Regions from separate parts of the Anaerobutyricum soehngenii genome, predicted to be linked through region 1. Evidence: predicted binding sites of a transcription regulator. Region 1 holds the regulator's gene; each other region holds the start of a gene.
What was found. The regulator Rex, encoded in region 1, represses fermentation and respiration genes when NADH is low (regulators of the CRP and FNR family bind a similar motif). The targets are predictions, from matches to a motif close to ATTGTTAANTANTTAACAAT.

Region 1 (5,670 bases):
CTTGCATCTTTTAGGACGATTATATGATCTTGATCTGCTATCTTCATCGCTGCTTTTGGCAGATTACTCTGAATCTCCGTTATTTCTTCTTCTATCAGCCTGGACATCTCTTTTAGATGTGGCGTTAATATGATTCCACTCTTATATTCATAGAATAATTGTTTTATCTCTCTATCATTTTTCAATAAAACAGCCAGATTATTTAATCCATCCGCATCAATCACAAGCGGGACTTTTCCCAATGCAAGAACCTGCTTTAATAATCTTCTGGCAAATATACTCTGTCCAATTCCTGGACCAATACCGATAACTGATGCCCAGGAAATCGCTTCCGGCAAAATCTCTCCCGCCTTTTCTTCTGAATCATATGTTGTAAGAATCGCTTCCGGAAGCTTTTCTTGTAAAATTACCCGGTTTTCTTCACAGGAAAAAATCCGTACCAGCCCACTTCCGCTTTTATAAGCTGCCGTTCCGCTTAAAACTGCTGCTCCAGCCATGTTTTTCGCCCCAGCAATCAATAATACCTTCCCATAATTTCCCTTATTCGTCCAGGCTTTTCGTTCTGGCAGCAGAGCAAGATCCTCTTTTACAAAAGAAATCATCTTCGGAGCAATTTTTTCTACCGCTTTGTTTGGGAATCCAATTTCCTTTACAATAACTTCTCCACTGATATCCGCTCCCGGATACAGGAGCAGCCCAGCTTTTAGTAGTCCAAACGTAACCGTCAAATCCGCGCAAAAAGCTATACCAAGAATCTGTCCTGTTGAAGCATCTACACCCGATGGCACATCAACCGCTACTTTTAACGCTTTCTTCTGATTCATTCTCTCGATCACTTCTCTGTGCTGTCCAGCTACTTCTCTTTTTAATCCGACACCGAAAACAGCATCGACGATCACATCATATTCTTCTTCTGGAAACTCCATCAAAAACTGCGCTTCCATCTGCTCTAAAACTTTCTTCTGAATCTGATGAGAATCTGAATCATGTGGAATCGCTCCGATTTCATAAAAATCAACATTGTATCCATCTTCTAATAAAAGACGCCCAAGTGCCAGACCATCTCCACCGTTATTGCCCTTTTCCGTAACAATAAGTACATGACTCTTTGTTGATACTCTCTCTAAAAAGACTTCTTCTAAAGCAAGCGCCGCCTTTTCCATTAAAACAATACCAGGAATCCCCATCGTATTTATACTATACGCATCAATCTGCTGCATTTCTTCTCTCGAAGCAACGTAACGCATCTTTAAACCTCCTGTTTCTTAAAAAATGTACCCCAGAGTCGTTGCTGTACTTACTGTTGTAAGAAGATTCCGAGCATACATACGTAATTTGCGATTGAGCAGTCAGCAAAAAGAGATGAAAAACAATGCTTTCTATCACACAGCTTTTCATCTCTTTACTTTCTTTTACAATATATACTTTGTAATAATTATTCTATTGATTCTGACTGTGAATTCTATAAGACAATGTCATAATACTCTCTGCAAGATGTACATTCTCAACCAGAATATCTTCTGAAAAATGTAAATCTACTGGTGCAAAGTTCCATAATGCCTTAATTCCTAAATCAACTAACTTTTCTGCAACCTTTACTGCTTTTGACTTCGGTAACGTTAATGCAGCAATCATTACCTCATGCTCTTTTAAAAATGTTTCCAGCATGTCGATATCATATACTTCCACACCCCGCACTGTCATACCAATTAATCTTGGATTCACATCGAAAAGTCCGATAATTTTAAATCCATTACTGTCAAAATCCTGGTTATTCGCCAACGCCTGACCAAGATTACCCGCACCTACGATAACGATGTTATTTGTTCTATCCAGACCCAGAATCTTACCCATCTCATTATAAAGATACTCTACATTATAACCATACCCCTGCTGACCAAACCCACCAAAATTATTTAAATCCTGACGAATCTGAGAAGCAGTGACGTTCATTCTCTGACTCAGTTCCTTCGAAGAAATACGAACAACATCCTTCTTCAGTAAATCTCCAAGATACCGATAGTACCGGGGTAATCTTTTTATCACTGCCGGAGAAATTGACTTTTCATTCCCTGTTTTTACAACTGCTTTATTGTCTGGCATAAGATCCTCCCTTTGATAAAAAATTCCCATTCTCAAGTTTTACTTAATCAATTATATACAAAAATAGTTTTAATGTCAAATAGGATTGTTAAAAATTCCAACACTTATTTACTTATTATTTCTTTCATGATAAAATACATCAGAAATATTTCTTCTATATAATAATATAATCAATTTGGAGGTTATTATGATTTTAGCCTGTCAGAAAATCGAAAAAGCATTCGGAGGAAAATCCGTATTAAATAATGTTAATTTTTTAATTAATGAAGGGGAAAAGGCTGCTGTAATCGGTATCAACGGTGCCGGTAAAACAACTCTTTTCAAAATTATCACTGGAGAATATGAGGCAGATCATGGGGAGGTTATCTTTCAGAAAGGCTCTACTTATGGCTACTTATCCCAGGTCATCGACGTAAGTTCTCATCGCAGCATTTATGAAGAAATGCTTGATGCAAAAAAAGATATCATCGAAATGGAAAAGAAAATACGTCAATTAGAAAAAGATATCAGTACTTTGTCCGGTGAAGCATTAGAAAGAGCAATGGAAAGTTATTCCCGTCTTACTGACCACTTTGAGAAGGCAAACGGTTATGCCTGGAAAAGCGAAATTACCGGTGTATTAAAAGGCCTCGGCTTTGATGAAAGCCAGTTTGACACACCAATCCATACTCTTTCTGGAGGGCAGAAAACCCGCGTAGCACTCAGCCGTATTCTTCTGATGCACCCAGATCTCATTTTACTTGATGAGCCGACTAACCACCTTGATATGGAATCCATTCGCTGGTTAGAAACTTTCCTTTCTAACTACCGGGGTGCGGTGCTTATTGTTTCCCATGACCGCTATTTTCTTGATAAAGTTGTTGATAAAGTAATCGAGATCGAGCGTGGAAACAGTCAGGTATTTAACGGCAACTACAGTGCTTACGCCGAAAAGAAAAAAGCACAGCGTGATGCCCAGATGAAACTTTACATGAATCAGCAACAGGAAATCCACCATCAGGAGGAGGTAATCACAAAGCTTCGCTCTTTCAATCGTGAAAAGTCCATCAAACGTGCGGAAAGCCGGGAGAAAATGCTTAGTAAAATTGAACTTGTCGATAAACCTGTGACTTTAAATAGTAAGATGCGTATCACTTTAGAACCGGAAGTACTTAGTGGAAACGATGTTCTTACTATTGAGGGACTTTCCAAATCTTTTGGTGATAAGGCTTTATTCCGTAATTTAAATGTTCAGATTAAACGTGGGGAAGTTGTTGGACTCCTCGGTGCCAACGGTACCGGAAAAACCACTCTTTTAAAAATCATTAACCGCCAGCTTCGTGCTGACTCTGGAAAAATCCGCTATGGCTCTAAGGTCTCTATCGGTTATTATGATCAGGAACAACATGTATTAGACGATTCCAAAACAATTTTTGATGAAATTTCTGATGCCTATCCAAAGCTGACTAATACCCGCATCCGAAATGTTCTTGCTGCCTTTCTTTTTACCGGCGAAGATGTATTTCAGGTCATCGGCACTTTGAGTGGTGGCGAAAAAGGACGAGTTTCTCTCGCTAAACTCATGCTTTCCAATGCGAACTTCATCATTCTTGATGAGCCGACCAACCATTTAGACATCCAGTCCAGAGAAATTTTAGAAGAAGCGATTAACAACTATGAGGGAACTGTATTTTACGTTTCCCATGACCGTTACTTCATTAATCAAACAGCCACAAGAATCCTGGACTTATCCCCAGAAGGCATCGTAAACTATAAAGGCAACTACAACTATTACTTAGAACAAAAAGAAGCTGGAAACGTATCTGCTGACAGCGATAACATCACACTTGCTGCCTCCGCTGATAAATCTCCTGCCCCTTCTCCAGAAAAAGCCAAGGAGGACTGGAAACGTTCGCGTGAAGAGGCCGCAAAACAGCGTAAGCGTGCCAACGATTTAAAGAAGACAGAAAAAGAAATCAGTCGCTTAGAAGCAGAAAATGATCAGTTAAAAAATGAAATGGCATTACCTGAAAATGCTACCAATGTATCAAAACTTATGGAACTCAATACTAAATTTGAAGAAAATGAATCTACCTTACTAGAACTCTATGACAAATGGGAAGAATTATCAGAATAATTTTTAATTTGTAGATTCGATATAGACAGAAAAACGATATATTCCTCCGCCCTGTAATTGCATCTGGAATATATCGTTTTTTTATTTTTTCTGTCTACTTTAAATCCTTCGTATTAAGTTCTGTTTTTAACTGATTTATGGGATTAGGTTAACATTTAATTTTTTGCTGCTTTCTTTAATTACTTTTTCTAATTCGCCATCTGTAATTGCAGTTACTCGACCTGTTTCATATTCCTGATCAACCCACTTCTTTACCTCGGCTACCAGTGGACTCTTCTTGTCTACTGCCTTATCTCCCTTTAAGCGATAGTAAGTATTTATCCAATGGGCAATTCCAGCAAGTCCGCTTGTATTTGATACCGCTACAAGCACCGGACGGTTTAACAATTTATCTGTATCAAATATGTTATAGATTTCTTCATTTTTAAGAAGACCATCTGCATGGATTCCGGCTCTTGTCACATTAAAGTTCTTTCCTACAAACGGTGTTCTTTCCGGAATGTGATATCCAATCTCTTTCTCATAATACTCTGCCAGTTCTGTAATAACTGTAGTATCCATTCCGTCTAATGTTCCACGAAGCTGGGCATATTCAAATACCATTGCCTCAAGCGGGGTGTTTCCTGTACGTTCACCGATTCCAAATAATGCACTGTTTACAGCAGATGCTCCATAAAGCCATGCTGTTGTAGAATTATTCACTGCTTTATAGAAATCATTATGACCATGCCATTCTAGTAATTCTGATGGTACTCCGGCATGTTCTTTTAATCCATAAATAATTCCCGGCACAGAACGTGGAATCACAGCTCCTGGGAAGTTTACTCCATATCCCATCGTATCGCAGGCACGAATTTTTACAGGAATACCATACTCATCTTTTAATTTCATAAGCTCCAGACAAAATGGAATAACAAATCCATAAATATCAGAACGGGTAATATCTTCCAGGTGGCATCTTGGACTGATTCCGGTTTCAAGACATTCTCTTACAACGCCTAAATAATGTTCCATCGCCTGTTTTCTTGTCATTTTCATTTTATAGAAAATATGGTAATCAGAACAGCTTACAAGAATTCCGGTTTCTTTTAAACCAATTTCTTTTACTAATTCAAAGTCTTTCTTACTTGCACGAATCCAGCTTGTAATTTCAGGAAATTTATAACCCTTTTCCATACATTTATATACCGCATCTCTATCTTTTTTACTATATAAGAAAAATTCGCACTGACGAATAATTCCTTTCGGTCCTCCTAAGCGGTGGAATGCATCATATATATGCACGATCTGATCTGTTGAATACGGCGTTCTTGACTGCTGTCCATCGCGGAAAGTTGTATCCGTAATCCAGATATCTTCCGGCATTTCATGAGGTACGATTCGGTCATTAAAGGCTATTTTCGGCACTTCCTCATACGGGAACAGATTACGGAATACATTAGGCTTATCCG
Region 2 (5,670 bases), on a different contig from region 1:
ATGAATGGATTATACCACGCATCCTGCATTTTGCATAGGGTGTATTTTTTATACCCTTTTTTCGAAAGGATGATTTTCATGGGAAAAGTTGGCACACGAAAACGCGGGAAGACCTCGCAGTATTATTTTCAACTGGTCAGTGTGGATGGGACAAGAAAATGGAAAACCGGTAGCGGATACCGAACAAAGGCAGAGGCTCAGGCAGCGACAAAGCAAAAAACTGTACTCTTATCAGTGAAGAATGGGACTTTCACAGTTTACGACATACTCATGCAACAATTCTTTATGAGGTAGGTGTTCCAAGTACACATTTTTATTTTATGTGTACGTGATGTGTACATAGGGTTTTTTAGGAAGTTCACAAGAAAACAAAAAAGGACTTCCACATAAAATGGAAGTCCTAAAACCCGCATAAATAAAGAGTTTTTCTTAGAATCTACCTGCCTTAGCAGCTTCTTCTACGCTTACAGCTACAGCTACTGTAGCTCCAACCATAGGGTTGTTACCCATTCCGATAAGACCCATCATCTCTACATGAGCTGGTACAGAAGAAGATCCTGCAAACTGTGCATCAGAGTGCATACGTCCCATTGTATCTGTCATACCATAGGAAGCTGGACCTGCTGCCATGTTATCTGGGTGAAGTGTACGTCCTGTACCACCACCAGAAGCTACGGAGAAGTATTTCTTACCTGCTTCTAATCTTTCTTTCTTATATGTTCCTGCTACTGGATGCTGGAAACGAGTTGGGTTTGTGGAGTTACCTGTGATAGAAACGTCAACGTTCTCTTTCCACATGATTGCAACACCTTCGCAAACATCGTTTGCACCATAACAGTTAACTTTTGCACGTAATCCATCAGAGTAAGATTTACGGAATACTTCTTTAACTGTGTTTGTGTATGGATCGTATTCTGTCTCAACAAATGTGAATCCGTTGATACGGGAAATGATCTGTGCAGCGTCTTTTCCAAGACCGTTTAAGATAACACGTAAAGGTTTCTGACGAACTTTATTAGCCTTTTCTGCGATACCGATAGCACCTTCTGCTGCTGCGAAAGATTCATGTCCTGCTAAGAAAGCAAAACATTCTGTATCTTCTTCAAGGAGCATTTTTCCAAGGTTACCATGTCCAAGACCTACTTTTCTGTTCTCTGCTACAGAACCAGGGATACAGAAAGCCTGAAGTCCTTCGCCGATTGCTGCTGCTGCTTCAGAAGCTTTTTTTGCACCTTTTTTAATTGCGATTGCTGCACCTACTGTATATGCCCAGCAAGCGTTTTCAAAGCAGATAGGCTGAATGCCTTTTACCATGCCGTATACATCAAGTCCTGCATCTTTTGTGATTTTCTCTGCTTCTTCTAAGGAAGCGATTCCATAGCTGCTTAATACGGAATTAATTTTATCAATTCTTCTTTCATATGATTCAAATAAAGCCATTCTTCTTACCTCCTTAATTAGTCAATTACCTTGTCTGTTCTAGGGTCGATAATCTTAGCGGCATCATCAACACGTCCGTACTGACCTACAGATTTTGCCCATGCTGTGTTAGGATCATCACCTTTTTTGATGAAGTCTGTCATTTTTCCAAGATTTACAAACTGGTAACCGATAATTAAGTCGTCTTCGTCCAGAGCGATTCCTGTTACATAGCCTTCTGCCATTTCAAGGTAACGAGGTCCTTTCTGGAGAGTTCCGTACATTGTACCTACCTGTGAACGAAGTCCTTTACCAAGGTCCTCAAGTCCTGCTCCAACCTGAAGTCCGTCTTCAGAGAATGCAGACTGGGAACGTCCGTAAACGATCTGTAAGAAAAGTTCACGCATAGCTGTATTAATAGCATCACATACAAGGTCAGTATTTAATGCTTCCATAACTGTCAGTCCTGGTAAAATTTCAGAAGCCATAGCTGCTGAATGTGTCATACCGGAACATCCGATTGTCTCAACTAATGCTTCCTGAATGATACCTTCTTTAACATTTAAAGTTAATTTGCAGGCACCCTGCTGTGGAGCACACCATCCAATACCGTGTGTAAAACCAGAGATATCTTTTACCTCTTTTGCTTTGACCCACTTTGCCTCTTCTGGAATTGGAGCTGCTCCGTGATGTACGCCCTGAGCCACTGGGCACATGTTCTGTACTTCTTGTGAGATAATCATGTTAGTACTCCTTTCGGTATAAATTGAGTTTTTCTAAAATAACTTACATTCCGTAAGTAATCCCTAAGTCAAGACGATTGCTTGTCTTCACAGTTTATTATTTTCTCACAAAAATTGCTTTTCGTCCATACCTTTTTTTAATTTTCGACATTTTTTTTGATATTTCTTTCACAATTCTTTGCGTTTTCTCGAATAAACTACTTTTTTATGCATTAGAACTATTCAAAAACAGGCAGGTATTATATAAATTTTACTTTAAATAAGAATCATACGAAGCTTTACAGGAAAAAATATATATGAAATTCAAGTCGAGCAGCCGCGAGACTTGGCGCGTGATTCTGGTCAGCGTAAGCTGACATATTCTTTACAGAATCACTGCGCATCCTCGCGGAGCGTTTATCTCAGTCGGAGATTGGACTCCCTCCCACTGAGACAAATTTGCTGTCACTCACCACCTGAAAGAGGTGGGAGTCTTCTCGACTGAGATAAAATTATTGGTCTGTTCCTTCACTTTCTATCTCATCACGATGAGCAGATGAGACATCTGTTTCAGAAGAACCTGTTGTTTGTTCTGTAGAGGGATCTGTAGAATTTTCATTTTTTTTCTGTTCGATTTTCTCAGCTTTTTGTTTTGCGTTCGCTTCTTTAAATATATTTTTCATTTTGATGACCGCTTCTTTTTCTGCATGATACCAGACAGTTTTACCATTCATATTTGTTATTGTAAAATATTCATCATAGATGACAAGTTTCATCGTATTGCCATGATGATAAAATGTATATTCCTTTCCGTTACCCATTTTCTTTGCTGCCTGTTTGCCCCATTTTTTCTTTGCTCTAGCTTCATTCGACTTCTTTTTATTCATCTGGTCAATATAGTTTGCAACAGAGAATGCAACTTCATTTTCATAACATTTTCCATCAGTATTTGTGATTAAAGGGGTATCTGCCATTCGGTGGAACAGCTTTGAGTTTGGATATCCATTCTTAAAGTGCAAAAATGCATCTCCGATCGCGGATGCATTATATGCATAATATACATTATTAGGCAAATCGGTAAATACGATATAGTTCCCGCCAAATATCATTATTTCATAAACAGCATTATCTTCATCATATAAAATATATTCATATCCCGGACCATATTTTTCTTTCACTTCTTCCGGTGTATATTTTGTTGTTTTGTCTGCTCTTAATGCGATTGATGTTGCAAGAGAAAAGACAGCTTCGTCTTCTACAAACTCACTTCCATTCATATTGTCAGCATAGCCTACTTCAAGTTTTACGAGATGATCTCTTGATATTTTTTCCAGATAATCGCTTGCCCTTTGTTCATCCTCAGTCATATCATTTTCAGCATCTACCTTTGATTTTAAGGATTTATTTTCTTTTTTTAACTTTTTGTTTTCCTTTTTCAGTTCCTTATAATAACTTGAAGAAAGTACCTTTTTCTTAGAAGCCTTACAGCCAGTAAGAGAGAGTACTAACACAATACTTAAAATAAGAACTGCATATATTTTTCTTCTCTCTGCTTTCATCATATCTTTTAGTATTCTTCTTTCTTCACTATTTCGTTTTTATTTTTATAAATGGAATGATCTGCAACATATCCTCTTACACTGGATAACGGATAAATGTTACTGCGTCGTCCTACAATTGTTCCTGGATTTAAAATGGAACCACATCCAACCTCTACATAATCTCCAAGGATTGCTCCAATTTTTTTCATATGTGTTTCAATCTTTGTATCGTCTAAATGAATTTCTACTAACTTTTTATCAGACTTCACATTAGAAGTGATAGAACCAGCTCCCATATGTGATTTATAACCAAGAATAGAATCACCAACATAATTATAATGAGGAACCTGTACTTTATCAAATAAAATAACATTTTTAAGCTCTGTAGAATTACCGACAACTGCCCCTTCTCCTACGATAGCATTGCCTCTGATGAAAGCACAATGACGAACTTCTGCTTCCGGTCCAATAATTGCAGGGCCGTTAATGTATGCAGTTGGCACAACGGTTGCTGTTTTTGCTACCCAGACATGCTCCTTGATCTCGTCATACTCGTCTTTTGGAAGAATCATCCCCACTTCCATGATAAAATCATGAATCTTCGGAAGTATTTCCCAAGGATATGTGTTCTCCTCAAATAATACTGTTGCAATTGTTCTGTTAAAATCCTGAAATAATACCTTATTCTCTAATCGTTTCATTTCTTTTCCTGGCTGTATCAGCCTTCTCCTTTCTAAATTAATCCTCTCCATATAAAATAAATAAATCTAAACAACTACATAATAACAAATGCAGTAAATCAAATCAATCCCACATGAAATTTACTTTTATAAATTTATGATGGAGGGTTTGTATCTATAAATTCTAATTTCCAGTTATATCTTTTCGTTTTTTCATCCTTTTCATAATAAAAATAAGCGGAAAATTTATTCCCTCTTTTACTTACACAGCCACGAAATCCTACTTTTCCATGTTCTAATAAAATTTTTACCATTTCATAGGATACTTTTTTACCAAGAGACGTGACAAAGCGATCATCTTTCCAAATGGCAAATTTACAACCTTTTTTCCAAGCAGAACATCCAAAGGCTCTGGCCGTTTCTACTACCGGCGCACCACACTCAGGACAAATACCAACTGGTTCTGTATGGAGAGGTTCGAGTATAACAGGACCTCCAAAGACAGTATCATTTTTTATTTTATCGACAGATTCTATAACGAACTGCTTTATCATCGAAAGGAAGTCGTCTTTTGTGAACTTCTTTTTTTCGATATCTGACAATGTTTTTTCCAGTCGTCCTGTGTATTCTAAATCAAAAAGTTCTCTTGCCGGAAAAGTTTCTACTAACATTTTTCCTAAATCTGTACAAGTCAGACTCTTTCCTTTTGCCTTAATATAGCCGGCATCTTTCAACTTTTTAATTGTCTCCGCACGTGTTGCTGGGGTTCCAATACTGAATCCACTTAAAATTGCCATCATCATCTGTTCTTCTTCTTTTTCTTCATATTTTTTTCCACAGGTTTCCATGACTTTAAGCAATGTTTTTTCCGTATGTGGCTTCGGTGGTTTTCTTTCGACTTCATTAATTTCAGACTTTATTAACGGTAAAATGTTTCCTTTTTGAACTGGTGGCAGAATTGTTTCTTTCGCATCAATTCCTTCAATTAATTTCCATCCGAGTTCTAATTGTACTTTGCCTTTTGCAACGAATTCTCCGGGTATATCGGTCTCCTGCATCTTAATATGCAAAACAGTGTCTTCTGCTACCGCAATTGGCATAAACTGCGCTAAAAATCGATTTTTTACTGCTTCATATACAATTCTTTCTGATTCAGTTAGCTTTCCTGGCTGCATATATGTAGGAATAATAGCAGAATGGCTCTCTACTTTCTTGCTGTCAAAAATACGCTTTGTACTTTTAAACTGTATCATTTCTTCATACGGACAATTTTTCTTATGGATATTTAATACTTTTGCTGTTTTTTCT
Region 3 (5,670 bases), on a different contig from region 1:
TAACTATTTGATTCATTAAGAAGAAAACAAACGAAAAAAGAAATACTGCCATATCCCATCTGCTCTGTAGTCGCTGTGTTTAAGATGCTTATTTGCATCTTAGACACGCTCCGAAGCCGCATCTGGGATATGGAAGTATTTCTTTTTTCTGTGTTTTGGCTCCAGAAGGAATGAATGCAATAGTCTTTGGAGAGAGATGGGGAAGGGGACAGAAGGTTGTGGCTTATTCTGATGCTGGCATGCTGATAAGATGATATCGCCGGCTATCATTGTATACGATAAATTCACTACTATATTGTGGCAATATATCATCTTTTTCTTCTGGATGATATACCTTTCGAGCAAGTAGTAGACTTCTGACCTCTCCTCCTTATCCCCAAAAAACTATTGTATTCATTCCTTCTGGAGCCAACAAACAGAAAATAAAAAGAATAAACCATTGCAAATGTAATGTGAGAACAGGTAAATAAAATTCCATGACAAAGATGTCTTCCGAACAAGCAGTAGACTTATGACCTCTCCCCCTTAATTTCTCCCAAAAACTATTGAATTCATTCACGTGGAGCCAACAAACAGAAAATAAAAATAATAGACCATTGCAAATATAATGTGAGAGCAAGTAAAAATGCCGAAAAGGCATTTTCTACGCAGTGATATCTTTATATTTGCAATGGTCTATTATTTTTATTTTCGTCTATTCCCTAATGAATTAAATAGCAAGAATTTTCTTTGCGTTCTCCACTCGTTCTTTTGTTGGTGGTTCAATTCCTTCTAAAGGATAATCTAGTCCAAGTTCTTTCCATTTATAAATACCCATCGTATGATAAGGTAGGATTTCCACCTTTTCCACATTATCAAGAGAGTGAATGAAATCAGCTAATCTAGTCAGATATTCATCTTTATCGCTTCGTTCTGGGACAAGGACATGGCGAATCCAAATCGGTTTTTTGATATCGGAAAGATAGCGAATCATATCAAGAATATTCTCATTACTGCGACCAGTTAAAACTTTGTGACATTCGGTATCGATGTGTTTGATATCTACTAATAACAAGTCAGTGTATTTCATCAGTTCCTGAAATTTAGAAAAGAAAGGTTCCTCTCTTGTAAATGGTCCTCCGGCTGTATCAATAGTAGTATGAATTCCTTTTTCTTTTGCTTTTTTGAAAAATTCTAATAAAAAATCAATCTGTAATAAAGGTTCACCACCACTTACTGTAATACCGCCACCGTTTTTCCAGTAAGCACGATAACGGAGAGCCTGATTTAACAGTTCATCTGCACTTTTCCAGACAGCTCCGGTTTCGTCCGTCATTTTCCAGGTATCTGGATTGTGGCAGAATTGACAACGCAAAGGACAACCCTGTAAAAAAATAATAAAACGAACTCCCGGCCCATCGACAGAACCAAAACTCTCCGTAGAATGAACAAGAGCCATCGCATTTTTATCACTCATAAATAACACCTCATAATATTTTCATTGTAATTTCTATTTCTATTACAGTGTAAAAATAAATTATCAAGGAGAAAGCAGGTGGCAGAACATAGACAGGTGCATATCAAATATTAAAATATCCTAATGAAGAAAAAAGAGAATACTTTTATCATTTCGTACTATGGAATTTTGACTGTAGCCGCTTTGAACTGCTTTCTTCGAAGTGGCTGTTTTATCAGGCAAAATGGAATGTACAGTACGGTGTATAAAAGTATCTCTTTTTTCTTCATCAGGATAGGAGCTAACTAGGCTATGCACCGTTCAGGCTCATCATCCTGCTTTCGGTATAAATTATTTTTACTACATTCTATCGTGGCATGTTCTTGCAATTACATCTAACTGCTGTTCTTTTGTCAGTGAGATGAATTTAACAGCATAGCCGGAAACACGAATTGTGAAGTTTGCATATTCTTCTTTTTCTGGATGTTCCATGGCATCAATCAGTTTCTCAACACCAAATACGTTTACATTTAAGTGGTGAGCACCCTGTGCGAAGTAGCCGTCCATAACATTTACTAAGTTACCAATACGTTCTTCTTCGGAATGACCGAGTGCATCAGGGTTGATTGTCTGCGTATTGGAAATACCATCTAATGCCCATTCATAAGGAAGTTTAGCTACAGAGTTTAAGGAAGCTAAGAGACCGTTCTGCTCTGCACCATAACTTGGGTTTGCTCCTGGGGAAAGTGGTTCACCGGCTTTTCTTCCATCTGGAAGGGAACCTGTTGCCTTACCATATACTACGTTAGATGTGATAGTAAGGATAGAAGTTGTAGGTTCAGAATCACGATAAGTATGGAACTTCTCCAGTTTCTTCATGAATGTCTGAAGTAACCATACAGCGATATCATCGGCGCGGTCATCATCATTTCCGTATTTAGGGAAGTCACCAGTTGTCTCATAATCAACAACAAGACCTTCTTCATTGCGGACTGTTTTTACTTTGGCATATTTGATCGCACTTAAGGAGTCTACTACATGTGAGAATCCTGCAATACCGGTAGCAAAAGTACGACGTACATTTGTATCGATTAAGGCCATCAGTGCATATTCATAGTAATATTTGTCATGCATGTACTGGATGAGATTCAATGTATTTACATACAAACCTGCTAACCAGTCCATCATGATATCGTATTTATGCATTACTTCATCATAATCAAGATATTCGGAAGTAATTGGTTTATATTCCGGTCCAACCTGCTGGCCGGTCTTTTCATCCACACCACCATTGATTGCGTAAAGAAGACATTTGGCAAGGTTAGCGCGGGCGCCGAAGAACTGCATTTCCTTACCAGTCTGTGTAGCAGAAACACAGCAGCAGATAGAGTAATCATCGCCCCATACCGGACGCATTACATCATCATTTTCATACTGGATAGAACTTGTTGTAATAGAAATATGAGCGGCATAATCTCTGAATGCTTTTGGAAGACGCTCAGAGTAAAGTACGGTGAGGTTTGGCTCTGGAGCAGGTCCCATATTTTCTAATGTATGAAGGAAACGGTAGTCTGTCTTTGTAACCATAGAACGACCATCCTGACCAAGACCACCGACTTCAAGTGTAGCCCATACAGGATCGCCAGAGAAGAGCTGATTGTAGGATGGGATACGTCCAAACTTAACCATACGGAACTTCATAGTCATATGGTCAATTAATTCCTGTGCTTCTTTCTCTGTAAGGATGCCTTTATCCATATCACGTTTGATATAAATATCAAGGAAAGTAGCGATACGTCCGATACTCATAGCAGCACCGTTCTGTGTTTTAATTGCTGCAAGATAACCAAAGTATGTCCACTGAACAGCTTCTTTTGCATTAGAAGCAGGCTCAGAAATATCATAACCATAGCTTTCTGCCATAACTTTCATATCTTTTAATGCTTTAATCTGCATGGAGATTTCTTCTCTTAAGCGGATTACATCATCTGTCATCGTTCCATCGCCACAGTTTGCGAAATCTTTTTGCTTGTCTTCAACTAATAAATCAATACCATAAAGAGCAACACGACGGTAATCGCCAACGATACGTCCACGTCCGTACGTATCTGGAAGACCGGTAATGATTTTGTTGTGACGAGCTTTCTTCATCTCAGGTGTATAAGAATCAAATACTGCCTGATTATGTGTTTTATGATAATCTGTAAAAATTTTATGCAGTTCTGGATTTGGTGTATAACCATAAGTTGTGCAGGCTTCTTCCGCAGTACGGATACCACCAAATGGCATAAAGGCACGTTTTAAAGGCTTATCTGTCTGAAGACCTACAATCTGTTCTTTTTCTTTTAAAGCTTCAGAAATATAGCCTGGTTTGTGTGAAGTAAGGCTTGATACAATCTCGGTATCCATATCAAGAACGCCACCTTTGTCACGCTCAGCCTTCTGCAATTTCTGCAGTTCGTCCCACAGCGTATTCGTAGCTTCTGTAGGTCCCTCAAGGAAAGAAGCATCTCCATCATATGGAGTGTAGTTATCCTGGATAAACTCTCTTAAATTAACTTCTTCTCTCCAGATACGTCCGTTAAATCCCTGCCATTGTTCTTTTTGTAACATCTTAATTGACCTCCCTGTTTGTAAAAAATTCTTAAGTCAAGGCTTTGAAATATGTTTGCTAAAAAATCAAAAAAGTGTCAGATGATTTTAAATAATTAGTTAAAACTTATTATAGTTATAATCACCTAACAACATTATTAGCATGATTTTTGATAATCGTCAAACAAATTTTTGATATTATGTGTTCTTTTTTCTGAACATATACACTAAAAATGTTCTTAGAGCCCTTAAAATCAAGGGATTTAAGTTGTTGATAAAAAAATATCAAATCGTACAAATGTACGGATATAAATACAATATCAACAAGAAAATAGCAAAAATTTCACCTGGCTTAATCATGATTTAAAGTTATTTCTTCTCGGGGATATCGGATAGAATATTCATCTCAGTCGAGAAGACTCCCACCTCTTTCAGGTGGTGAGTGACAGCTCGACTTGAACCTGTCAGAGTAAAATAAAAAAAGCCGATATCCAGACAAGAATTGCCCAGACGGTCGGCTAAATAAGAATCTCATACTTCATGTGGTTCATTCCACTTACTTCCGTCAGTCGTATAAGTAACCTAACTATAACCAAAAGCCAATCAAATGTCAAGGGGTAACTATTTAATTCATTTGGGGAAAACAGACGAAAATAAAAAGAATAGACGATAACAAATGTAAAGATATCGCTGCGTAGAAAATGCCTGTTCGGCATTTTTACTTGCTCTCACATTACATTTGTTATCGTCTATTCTTTTTATTTTCTGTTTGTTGGCTCCACGTGAATGAATGCAATAGTCTTTGGAGGAGAGAAAGGGGGAGAGATCAGAAGTCTACTGCTTGTTTGGAAGGTATAGTGTCCAGAATATTAAAGAAATCGCCTTTATATTTATCGTATACAATGATAGTTGGCGATATCATTGTATCATCATTGACAATATCAGAATAAGCCACAACCTTCTGTCCCCTTCCCCATCTCTTTCCCAAAAACTATTGTATTCATTTCTTTTTTCGTCTGTTTTCCCCTAATGAATTAAAGAGTAAACTCTTCTTGCCATATCGTGGAATATCCATATGAGGCTCATTCCGATGGCAAGTCCTAATGCACATTGGACGGTTTTAGAACCATACATTGCGGCATACTGCCATTGCCTTTGAACAGCATAGCTCATCGTGTAGTAGAGAGAACCGCCAGGAATCAAAACAACAACAGAGATGATAAGAAAAAGTGTGGTGGGAGCTTTTCTTATTTTTGCAATGACTTCGGAGTAAATTGCAGCAAAGGCGCTGGCAAATAGTGAGGAAATAAAAACATCGAACCCCCAGGTATTAGCAATAACATAAATAACCCAGGTCAGTACGCCACCTAAAGCTGCAGGAAAAATGTGTTTAAACTGCAAATGAAACAGGAATCCGAATCCGGCAGCTCCGATAAAAGCCGCAAAGAACTGAAGTATCATAATACACCTCCCACAAACCAGATAGCGCACATGAATCCACAGGCAAGAGCGCCAGCCCATAGAAGAGATTCTACGAGTCGCATTATACCGGAAATCGTATCTCCGATTAAAATATCCCGGATAGAATTGGTCATAAGAATACCGGGAATCAACAGCATAATATCTCCGATCATAACTTTATC

Region 2: a site for Rex is predicted at 2,318-2,337, ahead of FYJ25_RS05460 (iron-sulfur cluster assembly scaffold protein). Genes of this name have one in related genera too.
Region 3: a site for Rex is predicted at 4,298-4,317, ahead of pflB (formate C-acetyltransferase). Genes of this name have one in related genera too.

The regions. Positions count from the first base shown of each region.
Region 1 covers NZ_VULP01000002.1:13,217-18,886, reverse strand. Annotated here, with positions in the region: gene FYJ25_RS01555 (NAD(P)H-hydrate dehydratase) at 1-1,247, opposite strand, end outside; gene FYJ25_RS01550 (redox-sensing transcriptional repressor Rex) at 1,441-2,103, opposite strand; gene FYJ25_RS01545 (ABC-F family ATP-binding cassette domain-containing protein) at 2,291-4,219, shown strand; gene FYJ25_RS01540 (hydroxymethylglutaryl-CoA lyase-like TIM-barrel protein) at 4,355-5,670, opposite strand, start outside.
Region 2 covers NZ_VULP01000008.1:8,839-14,508, forward strand. Annotated here, with positions in the region: gene FYJ25_RS15135 (Arm DNA-binding domain-containing protein) at 79-294, shown strand; gene FYJ25_RS05455 (GGGtGRT protein) at 430-1,440, opposite strand; gene FYJ25_RS05460 (iron-sulfur cluster assembly scaffold protein) at 1,458-2,162, opposite strand; gene FYJ25_RS05465 (hypothetical protein) at 2,654-3,703, opposite strand; gene FYJ25_RS05470 (acyltransferase) at 3,709-4,383, opposite strand; gene FYJ25_RS05475 (type IA DNA topoisomerase) at 4,518-5,670, opposite strand, start outside.
Region 3 covers NZ_VULP01000013.1:16,295-21,964, reverse strand. Annotated here, with positions in the region: gene pflA (pyruvate formate-lyase-activating protein) at 710-1,456, opposite strand; gene pflB (formate C-acetyltransferase) at 1,796-4,048, opposite strand; ZMP/ZTP riboswitch at 4,525-4,610, opposite strand; gene FYJ25_RS07565 (threonine/serine exporter family protein) at 5,054-5,488, opposite strand; gene FYJ25_RS07560 (threonine/serine exporter family protein) at 5,485-5,670, opposite strand, start outside.